One region of the Arthrobacter sp. SRS-W-1-2016 genome, then DNA from elsewhere that is predicted to be linked to it. Evidence: predicted binding sites of a transcription regulator. Region 1 holds the regulator's gene; the other holds the start of a gene.
What was found. The regulator HrcA, encoded in region 1, represses chaperone genes, less so after heat shock. The targets are predictions, from matches to a motif close to TTNGCACTCGNNNNNNNCGAGTGCNAA.

Region 1 (9,660 bases):
CGAAGATCACGGTGTTGTCGTCGATGGCGTCGACATAGTTTTTCTGGTTCAGCGTTTTGGGGCGGATGGTGCGCCCGCGGCTCGAAAAAATGTTGTGGGTCAGGATTTCCACGGGGTTCTGCAGCGACTGGCTGCGCAACAAGGAGACGAGCTGTTGGAGGACGTCCGGTGTGATGACCGTCCCCTTGCCGACCAGGCCGCGGACTTCTTCCAGGAGGCGCATGATCCGGGGAACATCGCTTGACGGGCCGCTGAAGGAGAGCTCGTTGCCACGCACATGAAAGTCGACACCGGGGAACTGGGCTTCGATGTAGCGCAACGCCTCGTCATGGCTGCCAAGGGTCTGAACCATCTGATCCGAGTTGTCGAAGATGACAACTTCCGTCCGGGCGCCCGGGACAGAGTGCGGGAACTCGGCCGGACCTGTGTCAACGCTGCCGGCCTTGGGCCGCCCGTTCAATGATTCTGTCATAGTGCTGGCCTTGCGGCCTGTGCTCCTCCGGCTTGGTGATGTCCATCGATTTTCTCCGATGTCCGTGTGCTGGATGGGCGCAGGATCGCGGGCCTCGGATTGCTTTCAATCCTACGCCAGCCAGTCTCCCGGATGGTTCCGGGCCGTGCCCGTCGGGGCTGCAGGGCGGCGGATCCGTGCGCTTTGGTATCAACTCGGCATCGACCTCGTATCAATCGGATTGCAGTTCGCCGTCGGAGTATCGAAACGCCAACCGGCGTCCGCGGGACTATGACAAGCTGATTCATGGGCAAAAATGCCCCTGTGCCCGAAACCGGGCGCACGACTCCCCCGCACCACAGCGGCAGAACACGAGCAGGAATCCACCATCACCAGGCCAGCCGTCACTCCACACGGCACTCGCATCCGGAAACGTTCCGCCATGCTTGTGACCGCCTTGACGGCTGCCATGTTCCTGTCGGGTTGCATCGCAGATCGCACGGGACAGGGTTCCACGACGCCGGTCCCCACTCCGACAGTCGCCCTGCAGGCAGCCCCCGACAGCAATGCTCCGCTCGAAACGACGCAGGCCTCGAACAAGATCCCTGTGTATTGGATCGGCCGCAGCGACACGGACACGTTCCTGTACCGCGAATTCCGTGACAACCCGGGCAACGAGAACCCCATCACCACAGCCCTGCGGATCATGATGTCCCAGAAGCCGTTGGATCACGACTACTTCACGCCGTGGCAGAATCCGAGCAGCCTGGCGACCACGATTTCCGGTAAGAACGTTGTCACGGTGGATGTTTCCCGTGACGCGTTCAATTCCAATCTCGACGGCGGGATGGCGCAGCGGGCGATCCAGCAACTCGTCTATACCGCCACTGCCGCGGCAGCGAGCTCAGGCCTCATCGATGCCGGACAGCAGATCAAAGTGGCCATCCTGGTGGACGGGCACACAGACTATATGGCGTTCGGGCAGGTCAAGCTCGGCGACCCCATGGTCCGCGACGCCACCGTGGTGGCACCCGTATGGATCATCGACCCGCAGGAGGACCTGACCTTGCCTGCCGGTCCGGTCAAGTTCAATGGTCGGAGCACGGACCCCTCGAAGAAACTGCACTGGCAAATCCTTCGGGAGAACTCAAACGGCGACAAATCGTCCTACTTGGCCGGGCAGACCACCGCTTCGACCGTACCGGGACAGGGTGGCGTCTTCAGCCTCACCGTGGGGCTCGGAGCCGGCCGCTATGAATTGCGGGTCTCCTTGGTCGGTCCCAACGACGCCGACGTCCCGACGGATACCCGCTCCTTCAACGTCCGCTGATCGAGGGGTCTTCCTACCAGCGCCCTAGAATGTCGCTGGCCAGTACGACGGCGGCAGGACCCGCCGTCGACGAGCGAAGCACGTGGTGGCCCAAGAGTGCGGTGACGGCGCCGACGTCGCTGAGCTTGGTCACTTCGCGCGGTGAAATGCCGCCCTCCGGGCCGACGATGAGCAGGACTTCCCGCCCCGCGTCGGTGTCCTCGCCGGAAATCCCGCCGCGCCAATTCTCCAGGACGTCGCGCAAGGGACGTTTCGCGTCCTCGTGAAGGATGATCGCCAGGTCAGCCGCGGCTACCGCCGCAGCCAGCCCGGAGCCGTCGACGGCGGCACGCACCTCGGGAATCCACGCGCGCCGCGCTTGCTTGGCGGCCGCGGTGGCGACGGATTGCCACTTCGCGTGGGCTTTGGCAGCCCGGTCGCCCTTCCAGCGGACGATCGAACGCTCGGCCTGCCAAGGCACGACGGCGTCAATACCGAGTTCCGTTGCCGTCTCGACGGCAAGCTCGTCACGGTCGCCCTTCGCCAGCGCCTGGACCAGCACAAGCCGCACGGCCGGGCGGCCTTCCTCCTGGACGGCGGAGGCAAGGACGGTCAAGGTACCCTGCCCGGATCCGGCCACGGTGCCCGTGAGCCGCTTACCCGCACCGTCGGCGATGTCGACCGCTTCGCCGATTTCCAGGCGCTTGACCGTGACAGCGTGCCTGGCTTCGGCGCCGTCGAGCACGAAAGTGTCACCGGTGCCGAGTCCGTCCAAGGTTCCGGCAGCGGTGAAGAATACGGGGTTGCTCACCGCTACAGGTTACCGAGCTTGTCCCGCAGCTTCGCGAACATACCGCCGCTGGCCACGAGCTTGCCCTCGGTGAACTGCTCTCCGCGCAATTTGGCCAGTTGGCGGAGCAGCTCTTCCTGGGCGGCGTCTAGCTTGCCGGGCGTCTCCACATGCAGGTGCACCTTGAGGTCTCCCCTGCCGTAGCCGCGCAGGTGGGTGACGCCCAGCCCGCGAAGGGTGATGACTTCGCCGGACTGGGTGCCGGACTTGACGTCGATCTCCTGGGGGCCGTCGAAGGTCTCAAGCTGCAGTTCCGTGCCCAATGCCGCGGCGGTCATGGGAACACTGAGCGTTGCATGAAGGTCGTCGCCTTCACGAAGGTAGGTGGAATCGCTGTTTACCCGGATCTCCACGTAGAGGTCGCCGGGAGGCCCGCCCGCAGGACCTGCTTCGCCTTGCGACGACAGCTGGATGCGGGTTCCGGTGGCGACGCCGCCCGGCACCTTGACGGTCAGCGAACGGCGGCTGCGGATGCGGCCCTGGCCGTTGCATTCATTGCAAGGATCCTTGATGATCGAGCCGAAACCTTCGCACGATCCACACGGTGCCGCGGTCATGACCTGGCCGAGGATCGAGCGCACGGCCCGCTGGACCTGGCCCGAGCCGCCGCAGATGTCGCAGCGCTCCGGGTGGGTGCCCGCGCGGCAGCATGAGCCCTCGCACGTGGGGCAGATGACAGCAGTGTCCACCTCAAGCTTCTTGTTGACGCCGAAGACAGCCTCGCGCAAGTCGATGCGCACACTGATGAGGGCGTCCTGCCCGCGACGCATACGTGATGCGGGCCCCTGCATGCCGCCACCTCCTCCGCCGAAGAAGGTGTCGAAGATGTCCTGGAACGCGAATCCCTGGCCTGCGTAGCCGCCGCCGAAACCGTTGTCCGTCCCGTTCTCGTTGCCTGTGGCGTCGTAGACGCGGCGCTTCTGGGGGTCGGAGAGGACCTCGTAAGCGTGGGTCACGGCTTTGAATTCCTCCGCAGCGCCGGCCCCGGGGTTCACATCGGGGTGGAGCTTACGTGCAAGCTTGCGGTAGGCCTTCTTGATCTCCTCGCCGGTTGCTTCCGACGAGACGCCCAGAACGTCATAGTGACTGCTCAAAGTCGGTATCTCTTCCTTTATTACGGGTACACTGCGTTTCTTGCGGGGCGGTTCCAGCCGAAGCCGTCAACCGCCCAGAATGCGGGAAAGGTAGCGTGCGACGGCACGGACGGCCGCCATGGTGTTGGGGTAGTCCATGCGGGTGGGTCCAAGAATGCCGATCTTGGCGCTGCTGCCCGGACCGTAGCCCGTGGCAACCACCGAAGCCTCGGAGAGGCCGTCATAGGGGTTTTCGCGGCCGATGCTCACCGTGACTCCCCGGGGGTCTTCCGCCATGTCCGACAGCAGCCGCAACATGACCACCTGCTCCTCGAGCGCTTCGAGGACAGGGCCGATGCTCAGGGGGAAGTCCACGTTGGAGCGGGCCAGGTTGGCCGTGCCGGCCATGACCATGCGTTCATCGCGGCTCCGGTCGGCGAGCCTTTGGAGACCGTGGGCAAGGGCGCCTGCAAGGTTCCGGAGCGCCGGCGGGCACAAGGCCACCACCGAGGGAAGGACTTGGGGCATGAGGTCGAGCTGTGAGCCCGCAATGCTTCCAAGGAATCGCGCGCGCAACGTCATGAGCTCTTCGTCGGCAGTGTCCGCAGCTGCGTGCACAACGCCTTGTTCCACTTTGCCCGAATCCGCGATCAGCACTACCAGGACCTGGCGCGGTGCCAAAAGGACAAACTCGATGTGCCGGACGCGTGCGCGGCTCAGGTGCGGATACTGGACGACGGCGACCTGGTTGGTCAGTTGGGACAGGAGCCGGACCGTGCGCTCCAGGATGTCCTCGACGTCGTCGGGGCCCTCAAGCAACGAGTGGATGGCCCGGCGCTCCGCAGCCGACAGCGGCTTGACCTCGGAAATGCGGTCCACGAACAGGCGGTAGCCCTTGTCCGTGGGGATGCGGCCTGCACTGGTGTGCGGTGCCGCAATGAGGCCTTCCTCTTCCAAGAGGGCCATGTCATTGCGGATGGTGGCGCTCGACACTCCCAGATGGTGCCGTTCGACCAAGGCTTTGGAGCCGACAGGCTCGCGGGAGTGAACGTAGTCCTCCACGATGGCGCGTAACACTTCAAGCTTGCGTGGTTCGCTCACTGCCCACCTCCATTCAACAACCGGTACTTCTACAGTTAGCACTCAACATGCCCAAGTGCTAACAAGTCTAGTATGAGCCACCTCGTTGTTAGCATTGGTACCGCTCGCGGCGAACATGATGCCCGCGCGGTCCGGCGGAATGCCAAGGACCGTGACCGATCCCTTAGCGCAAAGTGGTGTGAAGACCGTGTCTTACGACAATTGGGGCCCGCAAGACCTCTCCTCGCCGGCCAAGCGGCAACTGCCTGAAGTGCCCGTTGAACGCGGAATGGTGCTCGAGGACGTGCAGTCCGGTTGGGTCGGGGCCGTGACCAGGGTGGAGAAGTCCGGAGGCATGCACATCGTGGTGCTTGAGGACCGGCGGGGAAAAGCGAAATCGTTCCGGCTTGGTTTCGGATTCCTGCTGGAAGGGCAAGCGGTGAAGCTCCTCCCGCCGATGCCGCGCGCGGCGGCCGCAAAGGGCGCGTCGCAACCGGGCAGGACGGCGTCGGGTTCCGTCCGGGTGGCCGGCCAGCGGGCCCAGGTCGCCAAGGCAAGCCGGATCTGGGTGGAAGGCAAGCACGACGCCGAGCTTGTGGAAAAGGTCTGGGGAGACGATCTGCGGGTGGAGGGCATCGTCGTCGAGCCCTTGCACGGCGTGGACGATCTCAAGGCGGCCATCGCCGCCTTCTCCCCCGGCCCTGGCCGCCGGCTCGGAATCCTGGTGGATCACCTGGTGCCGGATTCGAAGGAGTCGCGCATCGCTGCCGACGCCATGACGTTGCCGGGCGCCAAAGGAAACGTCCTGATCGTCGGTCACCCGTATGTGGACGTCTGGCAGGCAATCCGGCCCAAGGTGCTGGGGATCGAACAATGGCCGACCGTAGCGCGCGGCACGGATTGGAAGACCGGCATCCTCAGGTCGTTCGGTTGGCCGCACGAGACGGCCGAAGACGTGGGACTGGGTTGGCAGAGGCTTCTGGGCGCCGTCCATAGCTACGCCGACCTGGAAGCGTCTTTGCTGGGTCGCGTGGAGGAAGTGATCGATTTCCTGACCGTCGCATGATGGTTTGGATGCCTCCGGGCCCGGACGTGGTCGTCCGATCCCGTGCCGAGCAAGTATTCTGGGACAGCAACACCGCACCTATAGATACTCGAAGGAAGAAACTGTGGCAGACAACGCTCCTGACGATCGGGACGGCGCCTCGGGCCAGTCCCAGTACCGCGGCGTTCCTGCCAACGCGCTGCCCTTGACCGCGTCGGAAGACCGGCAATGGGCAACCCTGGCGCACTTCGGCGGGATCCTTGGATGTGTTCCGTCGCTCCTGATCTACCTGATTTTCCGCGAACGTGGTCCGTTCACGGCCCAGGAATCAAAGGAAGCCCTCAACTTCACTTTGCCGCCGACGATTGCCGCGGTGCTCGCCAACATTCTCGTCTTGCTCCCGGTGGTGGGAAACCTGTTCGCGGTCCTTGCCACGGGAATCTGGGTCGCGGTGACCTGCTTCTCGGTGTCCGCTGGAATCCGCGTCAACCACGGACAGCCGCACCGCTACCGCTTCAACCTGCGCTGGATCAAGTAGCCGCTCTTCGCGGGTGCCTATGACGGTTCGCGCGCCCGCCGTCCGCGCCGGACGCTAGTCCGGAAGGATCCGGCGGACCACGGCATCTGCGAGCAGCCGGCCCTTGAGGGTCAGGACCAGCCGTCCTTGGAAGGCCGCTGCGGGTTCAACCAGGCCGTCGGCAATGAGGCCTGCGACGGCGTGACGGCCCACTTTGTCGAGCGCGTCGACTTGAAGCCCGGTGCCGAGCCGCGCCTCCAGCATGATGCGTTCCACTTCCCGGGTTCCGGCGTCGAGCGTTTCGCGTCCAGCGGCCGGTGAGGCCCCGCTACCAAGCCTGTTGGCATAGGCGGTGGGGTGCTTGACGTTCCACCAGCGGACGCCGCCCATGTGGGAATGCGCACCGGGCCCGATGCCCCACCAATCGTCTCCCCGCCAGTAGGCAAGGTTGTGTTTGCACGCCTGTTCGGGAGTGCGGGACCAGTTGCTGACCTCGTACCAGTCCAGCCCTGCGGCGCTGATCAGCTGGTCGGCGAGTTCGTACTTGGCGGCGTGGTCGTCGTCGTCGATCCCGGGAACTTCTCCGCGCCGGATCTGTGCGGCCAGCTTGGTGCCTTCTTCCACAATCAGCGCATAGGCGCTGATGTGGTCCGGGGCGTAGGACAAGGCGGTCTCCAGGGACGCCTGCCAATCAGCCATGGACTCACCGGGAGTGCCGTAGATAAGGTCGAGGCTCACGGCAAGGCCGGCGTCGCGCGCCCACTGGACCACCAAGGGGACCCGGCTCGGTGTGTGCGTGCGGTCCAGGACTTTGAGCACATGAGGGACCGCCGACTGCATGCCGAAGGAAATCCGCGTAAAGCCGGCGTCGGCGAGCAGCCGGAGGGACTCCGGCGTCACGGAGTCCGGGTTGGCTTCAGTGGTGACTTCGGCTCCCGGTTCCAGGCCCCAGCGCCCGACGGCGGCCGTCAGGATGAGTGCCAGATCTTCAGCAGGGAGCAGGGTCGGGGTGCCGCCGCCGAAGAACACGGTGCTCAGGGGGCGCTGCGGCAACCCGGAGCCGTCCATGGCCCGGACGGCGAACTCCACTTCCGAAATGGCAGTAGCAGCGTAGGCGTCCTGGGAAGCGCCGCCGCCAAGCTCCGTGGCCGTGTAGGTGTTGAAATCGCAATAACCGCAACGCACGGCACAGAAGGGTATGTGGACGTAGAGTCCAAACTTCCGTGAATCGACGCCGTCAAGCACTTGCGGCGGCAAAAGGCCGTCCGCAGGTGCCGGATCCCCGAGGGGAAGAACGCTAGGCACAGACTTCCCCTCGTGGCTGTCCTGTGCGCACCGCTACAGCGTGCGCCGGTCCCGCAGTGTTCCGGGCGAACAGCCCCATTACTTCCTGGCCTTGTCCTTGGATTCGTCGGTGGTCAGGGCTGCGATGAACGCTTCCTGTGGAACTTCCACCCGGCCCACCATCTTCATGCGCTTCTTGCCTTCCTTCTGCTTTTCCAGAAGTTTGCGCTTACGGGTGATGTCACCGCCGTAGCACTTGGCAAGGACGTCCTTGCGGATGGCGCGGATGCTCTCACGGGCAATGATTCGCGAGCCGATGGCTGCCTGGATGGGCACCTCGAACTGCTGGCGGGGAATGAGCTCGCGCAACTTGCCCGTCATCATGACGCCGTAGGCGTAAGCCTTGTCGCGGTGGGTGATGGCGCTGAAAGCGTCAACCTGCTCGCCCTGGAGCATGATGTCCACCTTGACCAGGTCGGCGACCTGCTCGCCGTCGGCCTTCCAGTCCAGCGAACCGTAGCCACGGGTCTTGGACTTGAGGATGTCGAAGAAGTCGAAGACGATCTCGGCCAGCGGCAAGCGGTACCGGATTTCCACGCGATCCTCGGAGAGGTAGTCCATGCCGCCCATAACGCCGCGGCGGCTCTGGCACAGTTCCATGATGGCGCCCACAAACTCATTGGGCGCCAGGATGGTGGCCGACACCATCGGTTCGCGGACTTCGGCGATTTTGCCGGTGGGGTATTCGCTCGGGTTGGTGACGTGCAGGACCCGCTTGTCCTCCAGCGTGACCTCATATTCAACGTTGGGAGCAGTGGAGATGAGGTCGAGGTTGTACTCGCGCTCAAGGCGCTCACGGGTGATTTCCAGGTGCAGCAGGCCAAGGAAGCCCACGCGGAAACCGAAGCCCAGGGCGGCAGACGTCTCCGGTTCATACACCAGCGCTGCGTCGTTGAGCATCAGCTTCTCGAGGGCATCCCTGAGCACGGGATAGTCCGTGCCGTCCAAGGGGTACAAGCCGGAGAAGACCATGGGCTTGGCATCGGCGTAGCCTGCAAGGGATTCCGAAGCGGGCTTGGCGAGGTTGGTCACCGTGTCGCCGACCTTCGACTGGCGGACGTCCTTCACGCCGGTGATCAAGTAGCCTACTTCGCCGACGCCCAGACCCTTGGAGGGGGTGGGTTCCGGAGAGCTGACACCGATCTCCAGGAGCTCGTGAGTGGCACGGGTGGACATCATCTGGATTCGCTCGCGCGGGTGCAGCATGCCGTCCACGACGCGGACGTACGTGACCACGCCGCGGTATGTGTCATACACGGAGTCGAAGATCATGGCGCGGGCCGGTGCGTCGGGATCGCCGACAGGGGCTGGAAGATCGCGGACGATCTTGTCCAGGAGGGCCTCAACGCCGACACCCGTCTTGCCTGATACGCGCAGCACGTCCTCCGGGTCGCCGCCGATCAGGTTGGCGAGTTCCGCCGCATACTTTTCGGGCTGGGCGGCCGGGAGGTCGATCTTGTTGAGCACCGGAATGATGGTGAGGTTGTTTTCCATCGCCAGGTAGAGGTTGGCCAGGGTCTGGGCCTCGATGCCTTGAGCGGCGTCCACCAAAAGGACAGCGCCTTCGCATGCCGCCAGGGAACGGGAAACCTCATAGGTGAAGTCAACGTGGCCGGGAGTATCGATCATGTTCAGGGCGTAGCTGGCGCCGTCAAGTTCCCAGGGCATGCGGACAGCCTGGGACTTGATGGTGATGCCACGTTCGCGTTCGATATCCATGCGGTCCAGATACTGGGCCTTCATGTCGCGGGACTTAACGACGCCGGTGTACTGCAACATGCGGTCGGCCAGGGTGGATTTACCGTGGTCGATGTGGGCGATGATGCAGAAGTTCCGGATGATGGCCGGATCTGTCGCGGCGGGCACCGGTGCGGTGCGGGCCATGGGAGACACGCAGGGTCCTTACTGTCGATACTCACACGGCCGGACTCCGGACTGGTCTGGACCATTCCGGCCGATGCCGCATATCTGAACTAATAGTCTCCCATGAA
Region 2 (14,728 bases), on a different contig from region 1:
GCTTGATCCACGGCAGGCGTTGCACAACAGCCAGGCGGATGGCGTCATCGTCTAGACGCTCGGGAGCAGCCACGCGGACGCGGCCAAGAGGAGGGTAGACGGCGATGTGCAGGTTCTTGATGTTCTTGTAGATAACGTCGACATCGATGCCGGAGACGGTGAGGTACGGGCTAGCGGTACTCATTGCGCGCCTTTACCAGATCAAAGAGTTCGCTGAACCTGTCGAAGCCATCGGGCAGGACTTTCTGTATGGCCCGGGCGACGACCTTCTCCTTCATCTTGTTGCCAACCCAGTCGTGTGGCTTGCTGAGACGCACAGCGGTGTCGATCTGGATCGGGGTGGCGAGATCAGTCCAGCCGAAATCGACGATGGCTCGCTGAGCTCCGTTGACGGCCCAGTCAGGGTAGACCGTGTCGGATTCTTTTGAACCGACTTTCTTCGCGTGGGCAATGAGCTGCTCGAGGTATGCCTTATAGCCCAAGGCACCCTGGCGACGCTGCTCAATGATGGCATCGAGCAAACTAGACATGCTGTCGTAGTACTTCGGATTCATGGCGCGCTCGTCGACAATGACCTTCCGGATGTTGTTGGCAATGGTCTCGGCCACCGCTTCAGGGTCCTTCCTGATTCCAGCCGGGAGTTTGTCGATCGCACCGGCGCCTTCCTGGACGATCAGCTGGACGAGTCCCACGTTCTGGAAGTCAGCGACCAATTCGGAGCCATCGGCATGGATGTAGGTGTCGAGGAGGAACCGCATGCCAGCTTCATATTGTTTGAAGTCAACGTTTTCGCCAGCGCCGAGTTTTACCTCGTCACGGACGGCCGCGTAGTGAGCGACTTCTTTGCTGATACCGGATGCTTCTGCATCTGAGTAGCCGGCCTCCGCCATGTCGTTGGCAATTACTGCATAGCTACGGGTGAGACCTGCAACCGACTTGTAGAGCTCGACTCGCTTGGCTTCGTTGCGTTTGATCTGCTCCGCATTGCCGTGGTCAACGGCGCAGAAGTAGTGCTGGTATTGCAGCGTTCCTTTGGGCGGTTCAACGGCCTCACAGAGAGCGCGGACGCGCTCAAGGGCTTCCTCGAGATCTTCGCGGGCCTGCTGGACACGGTCTTTCAACAGTCCGTCGATGTCGGTCTTTTCGTAGCCGTCGAGCGCCCCGGATGTGTAGTCGGTAATCGCGTCTTCCAGGGAGTTGAAGAGGTCCTGGTAGTCGACGATGTAGCCGTAGTCTTTGTCGTCACCGTCGAGGCGGTTGACGCGGCAGATGGCTTGGAAAAGGCCGTGATCGCGCATGGACTTGTCGATGTACAGGTATGTCGCCGACGGCGCGTCAAAACCCGTCAGGAGCTTGTCGACCACGACGAGCAGGCGCATCTGGCCTGGTTCCTTGATGAACCGTTCCTTGACGTCTCTCTCGAACTGTTCGATCTTTGCCACAGCCTGGTCGGCCGGTTCGTCGAAGTGGTCTGACAGCATTTGCCGGTAGATGTCGTACTGGCGCAGCTTCTCGGTGGCTCCGTGGCCCGAATCCTCCTTGGAGATATCGCCGGCCTGCGGGTTGTAGCTGGTGACAATTGCGCACTTACCCTTGAACCCGGCTTGGCGGAACATCTCGTAGAACTTGCAGGCCTGGTAGATGCTGGCGCTCACGAGCATGGCGTTGCCGCGCCCGTCCATCAGACGGGGCTTGGTCTCCATATCGAGCAAAATGTCATTGACGATCTGCTTGGCGCGCGGTTCGGAGCTGACCACTTTCTGCATGGTGCCCCAACGCTTCTTCAGCTCGGCCTTGGACAGATCCGTCATGCCCTTGGTCTTCGCATCGAACCACTGATCTATCTTGGCTGGCGATGTCAGGTCCTGGTCGATGTTGCGGGCCTCGTAGCGAAGGTCCAGGACGACACCGTCTTCGACCGCTTCGTTGAATTTGTAGGTGTGAATAAAGCTGCCGAACGTCTCGATGCTTGTCGCTTTGTCGGCTTTCAGGAGCGGCGTGCCGGTGAAACCGATGAACATGGCACCGGGCAGCAGCTGCTTCATGGCCTTGTGCATCTTGCCGGACTGTGTGCGGTGGGCCTCGTCGACAAAGACGAACACGTTGCCCTTGGCGAAGAACCCGGCCGGGATCCTTGAGTTCAGTTCGGCGACAAAGTCACCGTCGGCATCGTCCTGCGCCGAATCATCATCGCCACCGCGGAACTTATGGACAAGTGAACAGACCAACCACGGGTCATGGCTGTTCAAGACCCCGATCAGGTCCGCTCCGGACGTGGTTCGGTAAATGTCTTCGTTGACTCCGGCGAAGACATTCTTTATCTGGTCATCCAGTTCAGTACGGTCAGTGATGATCAGAACACGTGCTTGCTTGTCGCCCAGCGTCTGGTGTTCGCGGATCCATTTGGCCAGCCACACCATGGTCAGGGACTTGCCCGATCCCTGCGTGTGCCAGATGATGCCGCCCTCACGCCTAGCAATGCGCTCTTGGGAAGCTTTGACGCCAAAGAACTGGTTGTGGCGGCACGTCTTCTTGGTGCCTGAATCGAAGACCATGAAGTCGTGAATGATTTCGAGGAATCGTTCCTTGGAGCACACTTGCGCCAACGCACGATCGAGCGGCTCCTCGATGTCGGATGGTTCTTTCCATTCCAGCCAGTACTTCTCGGCGGTGTCGATGACGCCGTAGCGCAGACCTTCGACGTCGTTGCCGGCCATGACTAACTGCACCGTGGTGAAGAAGGGGCGGATGAAGTCCTTCTTCTGGTTGCCGATGTTCTGGCGGATACCCTCAGAAACGGCCACTTTGGAACGCTTGAGTTCAATGACGCCGAGCGCCAGACCGTTGACGTACAGGACAACGTCGGGGCGTTTGGAGTGCTCGCCCTTGATGGAGACTTCCTCGGCGACCACAAAGTGGTTGGCCTCGGGATTGTGCCAGTCAACCAACCAGACGGTCTCAGTCTGCTCCCCGATCCCTGGTCGGACCTTCACCCCATAGCGAACCAGCTCGTACACCTCTCGGTTCGCCTCATACAGGTTGCGGCCACCACCAAGGGAAGCCGACTTCTTCAGTTGTTCAATCGCCCTGTTGGACAGGTTGCTGTCGTAGCCACGAGCCAGGAGGTTTTGCTCGAGCAGGCTGGTCTCTATGTGCGAGTTATCCTGGCGCTGTTCCCAGCTACCGAGATACTCGTAGCCAAGCTGCTTCTCAAACAGCTCGACTACTCGGTCCTGCGTCCTACGTTCAATCTGTCCAACGGTGCTCATAATTCATTTCCCCCAAAGATACGTTCAATATCCTGCCTCATGATGTGGCCTCCACGGACTGCAATCGCAAACGGCCAGTCAGGAGTTCTTGCATCATTCCCTGCTTGAGTGACTGTGCTTTGGAGAGCCGACCACGCAATGCTCGTAGCTCTGCATCAGCGCCATAAAGTGTCTTTGCGATGGCGCCCTGTTCCTCCAACGTCGGAGGAACATCCAGAAGGAGACCCACGAGGTCGCGCTGATACAGATGGGAAATAGTCGATCCCGCAGTAAGCCTTGAAAGAAATTCGTCAAACCTCTTGGAGCGGAGCATGTAGTAGAGGAAATGCGAGTTATACGCCTTCCTGGTGGGCCGAATCACAAAGACACCGCTATTCAGTGTGCATGGGCCGGGCAGTTCATCAACGAAGGCAGTTTTCCCAATTGTGCCATCCTTCGTCAGGAGAACGTCACCCTGGCGCAGTTGGATTCCAGAGTCTTGGTCATAACGCCACCTGTCGACAAACGGCGTCCGACTCCAGTCAACTCGCCCATCGGAGAACTCTGTGCCTCCTACAAGCCGACACTCACCATCGGACCTATATTCGTCGGTGGTAAGTCCTTGCCATCCGATCCGTGCCTTTAGGGTTGAATTTGAAGCAACGTGGAGCGATGTCCAGTCTCCCGAGAATCCGGGCAAACGTGTCTGGCCGGTGAGAAGCATCTGCATCATGCCTTTCTTGATTGCTTGCTTCTTTGCAAGCAGGGCCTCCAAGGAGGAGATAACAGCATTGATGTCATCCAGAACTTCTACTATGGCTTTCTGTTCTGAAATGTGAGGCACTAAAAGAACAAAGTTCCTTACGTCTTGACTTGTGATATTCGGATCCTTCCGGCTGCTGCTGGCCACCGTCTTCCAATAGTCAATCCTGAAATTTAGAACATATAGTAAGAAACTAGGCGACAAGTACTTAGGATCAGGATTGATTACTGAAATTGCCTGATTTACGGCGGCATTCATCGTAAGAATGCCTGTTCGACCGATCTGCTGAAATCCCCCATACATAGCCACAAGCACCGACCCTGATGGATTCAGCTTTAGCGAGGTTTCCCTGAATGCGAGTTCCGTCACGCATTCGTCTGTGGCAAACACTTTCGAGTTATTGAGGTCCATAGTCTTGACCCAAGGAAACGTTCCGCCGTCGAAATACTCAGATTGGCGAGCGCGTGATGGTGTTGTTCCTGATGCGAAGGTTGCAACATCGCGGAGGCAAAGCTTTTTCCAGTCGATTGTCGGTCGCTTTTCCAATACTTCGTCAACCATTGGTTCGCAGGTCATTAGTATTTGACCCCCATGTCTGACAGATGCAGGGCGACCCGCGCGCTGAATACTTCGATTTTTGCCTCAATATCACCGACCGTTTCGTCGTACCGCTCGCCAAGCTCCTTGATTCGGGCCAACAGATTGGAGGTCAGCTTCGTAATTTCTCCGGCGATGCCACTGGCGATGGACTGCTGCCACTTGTCGTCAAGAACCAGCTCCTTCACGCCCTGTTCTGTGAGCTTGCCGTATTGGGCGAGGACATTGCTGTCAAGCTTGGTTTGTGCGTCCTTGGCAAGCTTCTTGGCTGCTACTTCACCGTTATAGAGCCTGAGCAGGTGTTCAAGGGTTTCGATCTCTTCCGGGTCGCCGTGTTCACGTTTGGACTCTTTGAGTCGTGCAGTGACTAGGGCCTTACTGATCTTGCCATCGTCCATGGCATCGGCGAGGAGCCCCTCTTCGACGGCGTGCTCTTCCGTGTGCTCCTCGATCTGGCGAGCAGCTTGGTCCGCGACGGCAGTCAGCTCGTCGATGTGTGCCTGCTCCTTCGCGAAGAAGCGGTTCACGATCAAAGCGGGCGGGATCAAGTCCATCTTGAACTTGACAGCCGATCGGCCCGCTCCGACCACGAGATCCGGGGTTTCGGAAATCTTGCGGTCTTTGTCTTCGATGGTCTTGCGTGGTTTGGCTGCGTTCAGCCAGCCCTCGTGCATGACCAGGAAGATGTCGTCGTGCATCGTGCCATGCCAGTACGTCATGAGCTGCTCATAGATGTCGTACTCATCCAGCAGTGCCGTGCTTTTGAAGCGGGATAGCAGGTCGTCGCCTAGTTCGACGACTAGATCGTTGGGCTTCGTGTTCTCGTCGATTGATTCCAGCACAGCGCGGTGAGCGGTGTGCCAAGCCGCAAGTTCAGCGCGGACGTTGTCGAAGAATCCGGAGAAGTCATCCGAATCCAGGATGGCCTGCTGCACCTCCGAGATATCGACGATCAGTTCGCTGTATCCCACACGATCGGTGTTCTTGAATAACTGCTGCCGCAGCGACGGGAAGGCGTCCCAGCTAGCACTTAGGGCATCAATGTCGCGGTTCGGGATACCACCGTGCAGATGCGCATAAAGGTCCTGGACGTCTTCAGGTTCGGAGGAGTCGATGTAGCGCGGGATGTTGAGGTTGAAGTCGTTGGAGTCATTGCCAATCTCAGATAGGGGCACCATGCGCGAATAGCGCACAAGTTCCTCCTGCTTGGTAAAGACGTCGACGATCTTGTGCATGTCCTGGGAACGAAGGCGGTTCTTGTTACCGTCTTTCAGGAAGCCCTTGGACGCGTCGATCATGAAGACGCCAGTGCGGCTTTGGGCGTTTTCCTTGTCGAGCACGATGATGCAGGCCGGGATGCCGGTGCCATAGAACAGGTTGGCAGGAAGGCCAATGATGCCCTTAATGAAGCCACGCTTTAGGAGTTGCTTGCGGATGGTGGCTTCCGCGTTGCCGCGGAAAAGGACACCGTGGGGAAGGATGACCGCGGCCTTGCCCCTGCTCTTCATCGATTTCAGGACGTGGAGAAGAAATGCGTAGTCACCGTTCTTTTCAGGTGGTGTGCCGTATTCAAAGCGGCCGAATTCGTTCTCCAGGCCGTTGCTCCAAGACTTGAGAGAAAACGGCGGGTTGGCCACGATGAAATCGAAAGTATCGAGGCTGCCGCCCTTGGTGAACTGCGGGCTGGTGATCGTATCGCCCTTGCGGATGTCAGCGATCTCATTGCCGTGCAGGATCATGTTCATTTTGGACAGCGCCCACGTGGCGTTGTCCTTCTCCTGGCCATAGACAGTCAGTCCGTTGCGTGATTCGGCCGCAACTTTAAGCAGCAGCGAACCGGACCCACAGGTCGGGTCGTAGACCGTGGCTGAACGCGGCGTATCCGGAGTCACGCTGATTAGCTTCGCGAGCACGCGTGAGACCTCTGCCGGCGTGTAAAACTGTCCCTTTGATTTGCCGGACTCAGTGGCGAAATGACGCATAAGGTATTCGTAGGCGTCCCCAAGGAGGTCGTCGCCCTCAGCCCTGGAGCCACGGAAGTCAAGTTCCTGGAAGATGGTAATTAGCTTGGAGAGCCGGTCTTGCATCTCTTTGCCTTTGCCGAGTTTTTCCTCGTCATTGAAGTCGGCGAGGTCGATGACCTTCTGCAGGTCATTGGTTTCAGCGAGCTTGGCGATGATCTTGTTGACCTTGTCGCCGATTTCCTTGTCGCCCTTGAGTGCGATCATGTCGTCGAATGAGCCTCTGGCAGGGACCTCGATCAGCGAATTCCGATCGGTCTTAGCTTTGTCTGAGACATACTTCACGAACAGCATCGTCAAGATGTAGTCCTTGTACTGGCTGGCATCCATGCCACCACGCAGTTCGTCGCAGCTCTTCCAAAGCGAGCTGTACAGGTCCGACTTTTTGAGAGCCACTACCACGCCACCGCCGATCGGGTAGCCTCGGCTACCGGCTGATGTCCGGTTGAGTTCTGTTGGCACACGCTATTCATTCATTCACTCCATTTGCCCCGTCGCAGTCGCGGGGCGACGCATAACACTTGATACCAACGTACTTGCTGCCTCTGACATTACCGGGCACGCTAGGCTGCACCGCCGGGAAGGTGTCGTCGTACAAGGGAGCGCATGCGAGGGAAGACCCGAGCAACTGGTCGGTCTACTCGCCCATGACCCCTCAAAGCGCTCGGGCAGCGCCGTCCTACCCTGCTTCTGGTCTACGCCGGCAATACGTAGGACAGCCAGGCAACCAGGTTGCTCTCTGAGCGCGCATGGTGGATTGACAGGACCGTTGAGATTCCGATTGGGACACCGGCTTTCGTTGAGCTTCGTTTTCGAAGGTGACTAGCCGTACCCGGAAAAGGTCGGGAGCAACAGCCTCGATTTTCGGAATGGCCAAATCGAGTCCGCAGCCGGCCTCAGACCTAAAGGAGCACCTTCAAAGATCGGCGTCGTCTGCCACAAGTTTTCATCCCAAAACGTCGGGTAAACGTCGGGTGAGCCCCCATATCAGCCACGTAAAAGGCCCTCCGCCCCCACGTTTCCGCAGGTCAAAGGGCCTTCACTGTGGAGCTAAGGGGATTCGAACCCCTGACCTCTTCGATGCGAACGAAGCGCTCTACCAACTGAGCTATAGCCCCTGGTCAACTGTGCATTGCCAGTGCCCCTAGGCTACAAACTATCTTCGCGCTTTGCCAACCAGGACTCGAACGTGTCTGTCCCGGTCCGCTGGCTTGGGACCAGATTCAGCCCGTTCCGAAGATATCTGCCCATCTCCCCCGGCAACGGCACCTCCACGAGAAGCCCGGCACGGCCCGACGCCTTGCGCCAGATCTCAGCGAGTTCGCGCATGGTCCGGATGTCCGGTCCGCCGATGGTTCGCGTCCGGTGCCGCTCTTCTGAAGGCTCACGCAACGCCTCGGCAAGCAACTCGGACGCCACATCCGCCGGCGAAATCGTTTGAAAGCGCGCGCCCTTGAAGACCGGAATGAGGCGGACTTTCGAGCCCGCCTGGAAAACCACCGTCACGAGGCTGTGGAATTGGGTGGCCCGCACAACAACCGTCTCCAGCGACGAGAGTGCGTAGACCCGCTCCTTGTCTGCTTTGGAGACATAAAACGCCGCGCTGCTCTGGTCGCAATTGATGATCGAGAGGAGAACGGCCTTTCGGACTCCCGCAACGGTGGCCGCGGCGAGCAGGCGCGCGCCGCCGTCGGCGAATTTCCTCCGCGCTCTTCCGAATTGCCCTTCCAAGCAATCGATCACCACATCGGCCCCCTGCAGGGCTTCGGCCAGCCCGGCACCTGTGGTGACGTCAGCCTGAAAGTAGCGCGCGCCGTCGTGATGGACTGGTGACGCGCCCGACGGCGGGCGGCGGCTCAGCACCGTCACGTCGAGCCCGGCGTCGAGCGCCAAACGGACGACTTCACGGCCCACTTGTCCCGTGCCACCTGCCACGCAGACGGTAGTCACTGGAGGTTATGCCCGGCGGCGCTGCAAGACGTCGTCGAGGTTGCTGAGGCCACTCTGGGGCTTGCCGTGCTGCGCCTGGACCGACGCGCCCGCGGACGGTGCGCTGGCTGGCTTCAACGTCGGCTTGCCGAGGGGCTTGGGAGCCTCAGGCAGGTCAAGGGGCTCGGGGGCGGGCCGCGGCGCCTTGGCGGCATCGACGTATGTTGGTTTGGGGACGTCCACGGGCTGCCATTCAGCTTCCTTGGATTCCGCAGTAAACCGGACTGTGTTGTCGCCGGCGGCGACAGCAACATTGAGGGCGGCTTGACGAAGTTCGACGGCGGTCAGGCGCGTCGCTTCACGGGCGTGGGCTTCGGCGTCGAAAATCTTGGTCGCCGGACGGTCCGTTGCAGGAGCGCTTGCGCGGGGGCTCTCGGCTGGAGGAGCCATCGCGTTCCGGAAGGCCTTGTTCATCTTCGCCCTGCGGTCCCGGATGGCCAGTCGGCGAAGCAGGAAGACGGTCGCGACCACGCCGACTATGCATCCCAGCGGCAGCCACGCGGAAACGAGGCCAAGAATGCGGAGGACGCCGGAAACGGCAGCCGCGAGCAGCAGGAGAACGGCAGCAAGGGCAAGGGCACAGCGCCCGTATCTGACTTTGAAGACCGCTGTTTCCGATGCAGCATCACGCCGTTCGCCGGCGCCGGCCGATACCTCGGGCAATGCGGTTGCGGTGCTCTGCATGGTTTCCATTGCTTTCTCCTGCCGAGGGGTGATTGACAGAACCACCCCGGCTTGCAGTTCATGAGCGTCTTCGTCAATAACATCTGTTGGGAAGTCACCGGCCATCTGGATGTGCTGGCGACGATTCCGCAGTATGTATGGCGCAACCCAAACGATCCACAGCGCGACAGCAATGACCAATATCACCGAGCTGCTGAGAGGGAAGTCCACAATCAAAACCGTAGAAGCAAATAGCCGGAGGCCACCGCATTGCCAACGGTGTGTCGTCGGAGAGTCGGCAAATCAATGGACTTATGACCCTTATTCGCCGAAAGCGGCTAGTTGGCTCCGTGCCGAAGCCAAGCGGCCAGCAAGCCTCCGGGGACCTCTTCCGAGGTCAACGCAAAGCTTCGATGGTCAGCCCATTCTCCGTTGATGTGAAGGAAACGCTCGCGGCGCCCTTCGTCGCGGAATCCCAACTTCTCGACAACTCGCAGGCTCGGCCCGTTCTCCGGCCTGATGTTGATCTCCATCCGGTGCAAGCCAAGGGCTTTGAAGCAATGGTCGGTGGCCATGGCAACCGCAGTGGGAGCTATTCCGCGGCCGGCCCGGGCCTGGTCCACCCAGTAGCCAAGCGTGGCCGTCATCGCCGATCCCCACATGATCGAAGAGACCGTCAACTGCCCTACGATCCTAGGCTCCTGGAATCCAGGAATACGCTCCGTGATCACAAAGGGGAGCGCACTCGCTTGCCGGGCCTGGGCGTTGAGGGAAGCCACCATCTGCCGGTAGTTGGGCAGGCGACCACCCGGGGCCGGGTTGGAGGCTTCCCAAGGCGCCAGCCAATCACTGTTGCGTGAGCGGACCTCGGTCCATTCCTTCTTGTCCCGGTAATGAATGGGACGCAACATGAGGTCGCCGCATTCGAGCGTCACCGGCCATATGGCCGACCCCCACACAAGGACCTACTTGCTGAGGCCGGCGGCAAAGCCCGGCAGCCACTCCCGCAGTCCAGGCCCGAGGTCTTCGCTGTCGCATGCGAGCTGGACGCAGGCTTTGAGGTAGCTGAGCTTGTCTCCGGTGTCGTAGCGACGGCCACGGAAGACGACTCCGTAGACGCCGCTGCCCTCACCCTCGCCGGCAGCCAGGACCTGAAGGGCGTCCGTCAGTTGGATCTCTCCCCCACGGCCCGGTTCGGTCTTCTCGAGAACGTCGAACACCGAGGGGTGGAGTACGTACCGGCCGATCACGGCCAGGTTGGACGGAGCTTCGTCGGCCGCAGGCTTTTCGACAAGTTGCTTGATGCGGACGTAGCCGTCTTCACCGATGTCCTCGATGTCCGCGCAGCCGTAGGCGCTGATCTGGGAGGGCTCGACTTCGATGAGGGCCACAACGGATCCACCGGTTTTGTGCTGGACCTCGATCATGTCGCTGAGGAGCGTGTCCCGGGCGTCGATGAGGTCGTCGCCGAGAAGAACCGCGAAAGGTTCGTACCCGACGTGCTGCTTTGCACGCAACACTGCGTGTCCCAGCCCCTTGGGGTCGCCCTGGCGGACGTAGTGAATGTCGCCGAGGTTGCTCGTGGCCTGCACTGAGTCTAGCTTGGTGATGTCTCCCTTGGCCTCCAGCGTCGCTTCCAAAGCCGGTACCCGGTCGAAGTGGTCTTCCAACGCACGCTTGTTGCGGCCTGTGATCATGAGGACGTCATTGAGTCCCACGCTCACAGCTTCTTCGACAACATATTGGATGGCCGGTTTGTCGACTACCGGGAGCATCTCTTTGGGCATGGCTTTAGTGGCAGGCAGAAACCTGGTGCCGAGTCCGGCTACAGGGATAACGGCCTTGCGGACGGCGCAGTTATTGGAAGTCACCGGACTAATCTAACGGAAGTAACTGGACAATGGGCAAAAAGGAACGGGCCGGACCCAAAGGAGCACACCGTTCCTTCCCCATCCCTGAGCCGCACAGCAGCGGGAAATGGAGCAAAAGTGACTTTGAAAGACGACATCCGCCGGGACCACCGCAAGCGCCGGCTCTCCTTGACCGGGCAACAGCGCGCAGAGGCTGGAGCGGGGATTGCCCGCCGGGGCGTTTCATGGGCGGCTGGTGTTGCCCATGGGAGACCCGCGACTTTCGCGGCCTATCTCGGAGTGGCTGCCGAGCCGCCCACCATGCCTTTGCTCGCTGCGCTCCATGCGGCCGGGCACAGGATCCTCCTTCCCGTGTGCGAACCGGAACGGCGTCTGAGCTGGGTCTATTGGACACCGGAGACCGCTTTTGTCCGCTCAAAGTATGCCCCGATCGACGAGCCGGCGGGCGAACGTTTCGACAGTGACGTCGTCAAGGATGCGACCGGAATCTTCCTGCCGGCCACCGCCGTCGATGAGGGTGGAAACCGCATCGGCCAAGGGGGCGGTTACTACGACCGGCTCCTCGACAAGCTCGACGCCGACGGGAACCGTCCGCCGACTGTGGCCGTCGTCTACGACCATGAAGTACTGCCTGCGGGGACGATCCCGGCCGAACCGTTCGACAAGCCGGTGGCGGAGGCACTCACCCCACACCGGATCGTCCAGCTCGTTCGGCCCGCATGATGAGGCTTTACCGGCCTGTCTGCTTCGCCACATTCCGTAGTACCGGTCCCGACGCCGGATGATAGAATTGGCACTCAGGCCCTGGGACTGCTAATGGACGGAACAATCCGCCCCGGCAGCACAGGACCTGCAGTTCGTCCCGGAGGAGGATCACCAGTGCCCACTTACGCCTATGCCTGCAAAGACTGCGGACATGCCTTTGACATCGTTCAGGCTTTCACGGACAGCTCCCTGTCCGACTGCCCTGAGTGCCAAGGATCGTTGCGCAAGAAGTTCAACAGCGTGGGCGTTGTTTTCAAGGGATCGGGCTTCTACCGCACCGACTCCCGGGACTCCAAGGGAAGTACTGTTTCGGCCGCTCCCGCGGCACCTGCCGCATCTCCGGCTCCGGCGTCCGTTCCTGCGGCTGCCGCGAGCTGATTCCTGGGTTCCAGTTGCCCCCGGTTTTCCACATAGCTCGCCGTTTCCACATAGCTCAGTAAGGCCCTGCCATGCGCCTTAGTGCCCGGTTAGCGTGGCAGCATGCCCGCAACCCCGAACGCTTCCCAAGGCCCCGGTTCAGCATCGCTTGGCTTCGGTCCAACCAGGCCTTCATCGATTCCACGCAATAGCCTGCTGGGGCCGATTGCCGCGTCCCACACCCGCCGCCTTCGGGGTTTCCCCTCCAAAGCCGGAGGCCACTTGGGTCCTCCCAAGAGACAGTACAAGCACCGCACCTTCGCTAGCTGGCTGAACCGCAACCGTCGCCTCGTGGTGGCACTCCTGCTATGCGTGGCGGTCGGGGTCGCAGTCCATCAATTGACTCCTGCTTCGGAGCAGCGAGCCATCGTCCTGGCCGCCGAGCGGGATCTTCCTGCGGGGTCCAGTTTGACTGATTCCGACCTCAAACCACTCGAAGTCCTTCCTGCCGGAATCCCAGCCGGGGCGCTCACCCCCGGCACTGCCTATAGGGGAAAGCAGCTCGCCTCGCCCCTGCAGAAGGGGCAGATCCCCACAGACGCGCAGATCCTGGGACCCGGCCTGCTGACCGGCACCGCACCCGCGACGGCGGCCGTTCCGCTGCGCATGGCCGATCGCGCTTCTATTCAACTCATCTCGCCGGGCCAATTGGTCAACGTTGTGCTCACCGCGGCCGACGGGTTCGAAGGGCCCGGCAGGAAATCAGAACTCCTGGCGGCTGCGGTCCCGGTTTTGTGGACGTCCGCACAGGGAGGCACGGCCGGCCAATGGTTGGGCACGAGCGAGGCGGACGGCCTTGTGGTTGTCGCTGCCAATCCGCAACAGGCCGAAATCCTGGCCGGGGCTTCCACACGCGGGAAACTGTTCTTTGTCCTCGTCAGTCCCCCAGGTAACCGGTAGTGCGAAACCCCGCCGGAGAGTCACCACCATGATGGTCCATTCAGCCCCAGTGCGGGGGCCTTTGTTCCTTCAGCCAAGCGTCATGGTCGTAGCTGGATTCATCGCCCCAACGGCGCGGATCGTCCTCGGAAGCTTTCTTGGGCAGAATACCTTCTCCTGCCGGCTTCCGTTCCGGTGCGGGCTTCACTTCTGCCTTCTCCTGCGTGGCCAACTCGGTATCAGCGTCTGCCGCTCCGGCACTGGTGTCCGCGGGCGGCCTGGAATGAGTGCTTTTGCTTTCCGCCATTGCGTTTCCTTAGGGGATAGCCGGACCCGAGCCAGCGCCTTGCGCGCCGCTGGACCTGGCCGCGGAGGGTTCCGCCTGGCTATTCAGTTCCAATTGTTCAACATCGATGTCCAGGAATCCATCCTGGACATCACCATACGATGGCGCCACAGGCTTCTCGAGTCCCAGATAGGATCCAATGCGATCCGCGCAGGACGAGGGATCCGTGAATACTTCGATGGTCCACAGCGACATGTAGCGCCAGCCAAGGCGTTCCAGGAGCTGTGGCCGGAGCCTGCTGCGCTCCCTGACGCTCATGCGGCGGTATCGTTCCGTGCCATCCGATTCAATGGCCACCGGCGTAGGCATTTCGCTGTCATCCCGGCCGATCGTGTGCACGGGATCGGCCGCCGCGGCGATGTCCAGGACCCCGTCATAGTGGTGCCACACGCGCGCTCCCCGGGCTCGGAGCCGCTCGCCCAGATCCGCCACCAACGGATCCTCGCCGAGCGCTTGCTCGCTGGCGGCTGCCCTGGTGGCCGGAGTCCCCAGATCGGAGTTCCCCGACAGTTCACGGTCAAGGAGTTCATGGAAGTCGACGGCGCCGTGGGCCAGCCGGTCAAGATCGAGGTCTTCCGGACGGAAGCAGCTCAGGACGTGCATGGACCTTCGGGAGCGGGTCATAGCCAGGGCAAATTTGTTTCGCCCGCCTTCGACGGACAGGGGGCCGAAACTGTGCAGCGCCCGGCCATGCGGGGTGCGCCCGAAGCCCAGCGAGAAAATGATGTGGTCGCGGACCAGTCCCTGCGCGCGCTCCAGATCCACCACACGGAAGGACTCCGCGCCGGCGTTGAAGAAACCCGAGAGCAGCGGATAGTTGGGAAGTTGGAGCCGGATGGCTTCGCCGATCCTTGCGGCATGGCGCAGGCTTGCGGTGACCACGGCGAGCGAGGTCCGCGGCCGGAGACTGGCGTGTTGAAACACCAGGTCAACTACGCGGTTCACTTCGGCGGCGACAGATTCGACACCCTCGTGGTCGGCGCCAGGCAGGCCGGTGCCGTCCGGGATGTATTCAACCACCACCGAGCGGTCCAGCCCCGTGACGGACTGGCCGTCCGGCAATCGACGCAGGCCGCCGTCGTAGTAGTTCTTGCTCAACTGCAGCACGAGGTCCTCGTCAACCGCCCGATACACCCAGTTCAACTGCCACGTGGGCAGGACCCGGGCCA

Region 2: a site for HrcA is predicted at 11,943-11,969, ahead of BMF89_RS16425 (FmdB family zinc ribbon protein). Genes of this name have one in related genera too.

Annotation. Positions count from the first base shown of each region.
Region 1 covers NZ_MTPV01000003.1:5,055-14,714, reverse strand. Annotated here, with positions in the region: gene BMF89_RS00445 (PhoH family protein) at 1-472, opposite strand, end outside; gene BMF89_RS00440 (GerMN domain-containing protein) at 894-1,781, shown strand; gene BMF89_RS00435 (16S rRNA (uracil(1498)-N(3))-methyltransferase) at 1,795-2,571, opposite strand; gene dnaJ (molecular chaperone DnaJ) at 2,574-3,704, opposite strand; gene hrcA (heat-inducible transcriptional repressor HrcA) at 3,771-4,784, opposite strand; gene BMF89_RS00420 (DUF3097 domain-containing protein) at 4,972-5,829, shown strand; gene BMF89_RS00415 (DUF4870 domain-containing protein) at 5,933-6,346, shown strand; gene hemW (radical SAM family heme chaperone HemW) at 6,401-7,630, opposite strand; gene lepA (translation elongation factor 4) at 7,709-9,562, opposite strand.
Region 2 covers NZ_MTPV01000064.1:37,668-52,395, reverse strand. Annotated here, with positions in the region: gene BMF89_RS16475 (SprT family zinc-dependent metalloprotease) at 1-184, opposite strand, end outside; gene BMF89_RS16470 (type I restriction endonuclease subunit R) at 171-3,269, opposite strand; gene BMF89_RS16465 (restriction endonuclease subunit S) at 3,307-4,572, opposite strand; gene BMF89_RS16460 (type I restriction-modification system subunit M) at 4,587-7,025, opposite strand; tRNA gene BMF89_RS16455 (tRNA-Ala) at 7,675-7,747, opposite strand; gene BMF89_RS16450 (NAD(P)H-binding protein) at 7,779-8,564, opposite strand; gene BMF89_RS16445 (hypothetical protein) at 8,586-9,311, opposite strand; gene BMF89_RS22470 (hypothetical protein) at 9,363-9,536, shown strand; gene BMF89_RS16440 (GNAT family protein) at 9,620-10,192, opposite strand; gene galU (UTP--glucose-1-phosphate uridylyltransferase GalU) at 10,247-11,152, opposite strand; gene BMF89_RS16430 (5-formyltetrahydrofolate cyclo-ligase) at 11,270-11,875, shown strand; gene BMF89_RS16425 (FmdB family zinc ribbon protein) at 12,032-12,295, shown strand; gene BMF89_RS16420 (RcpC/CpaB family pilus assembly protein) at 12,398-13,234, shown strand; partial or broken gene BMF89_RS16415 (AAA family ATPase) at 13,275-14,728, opposite strand, start outside.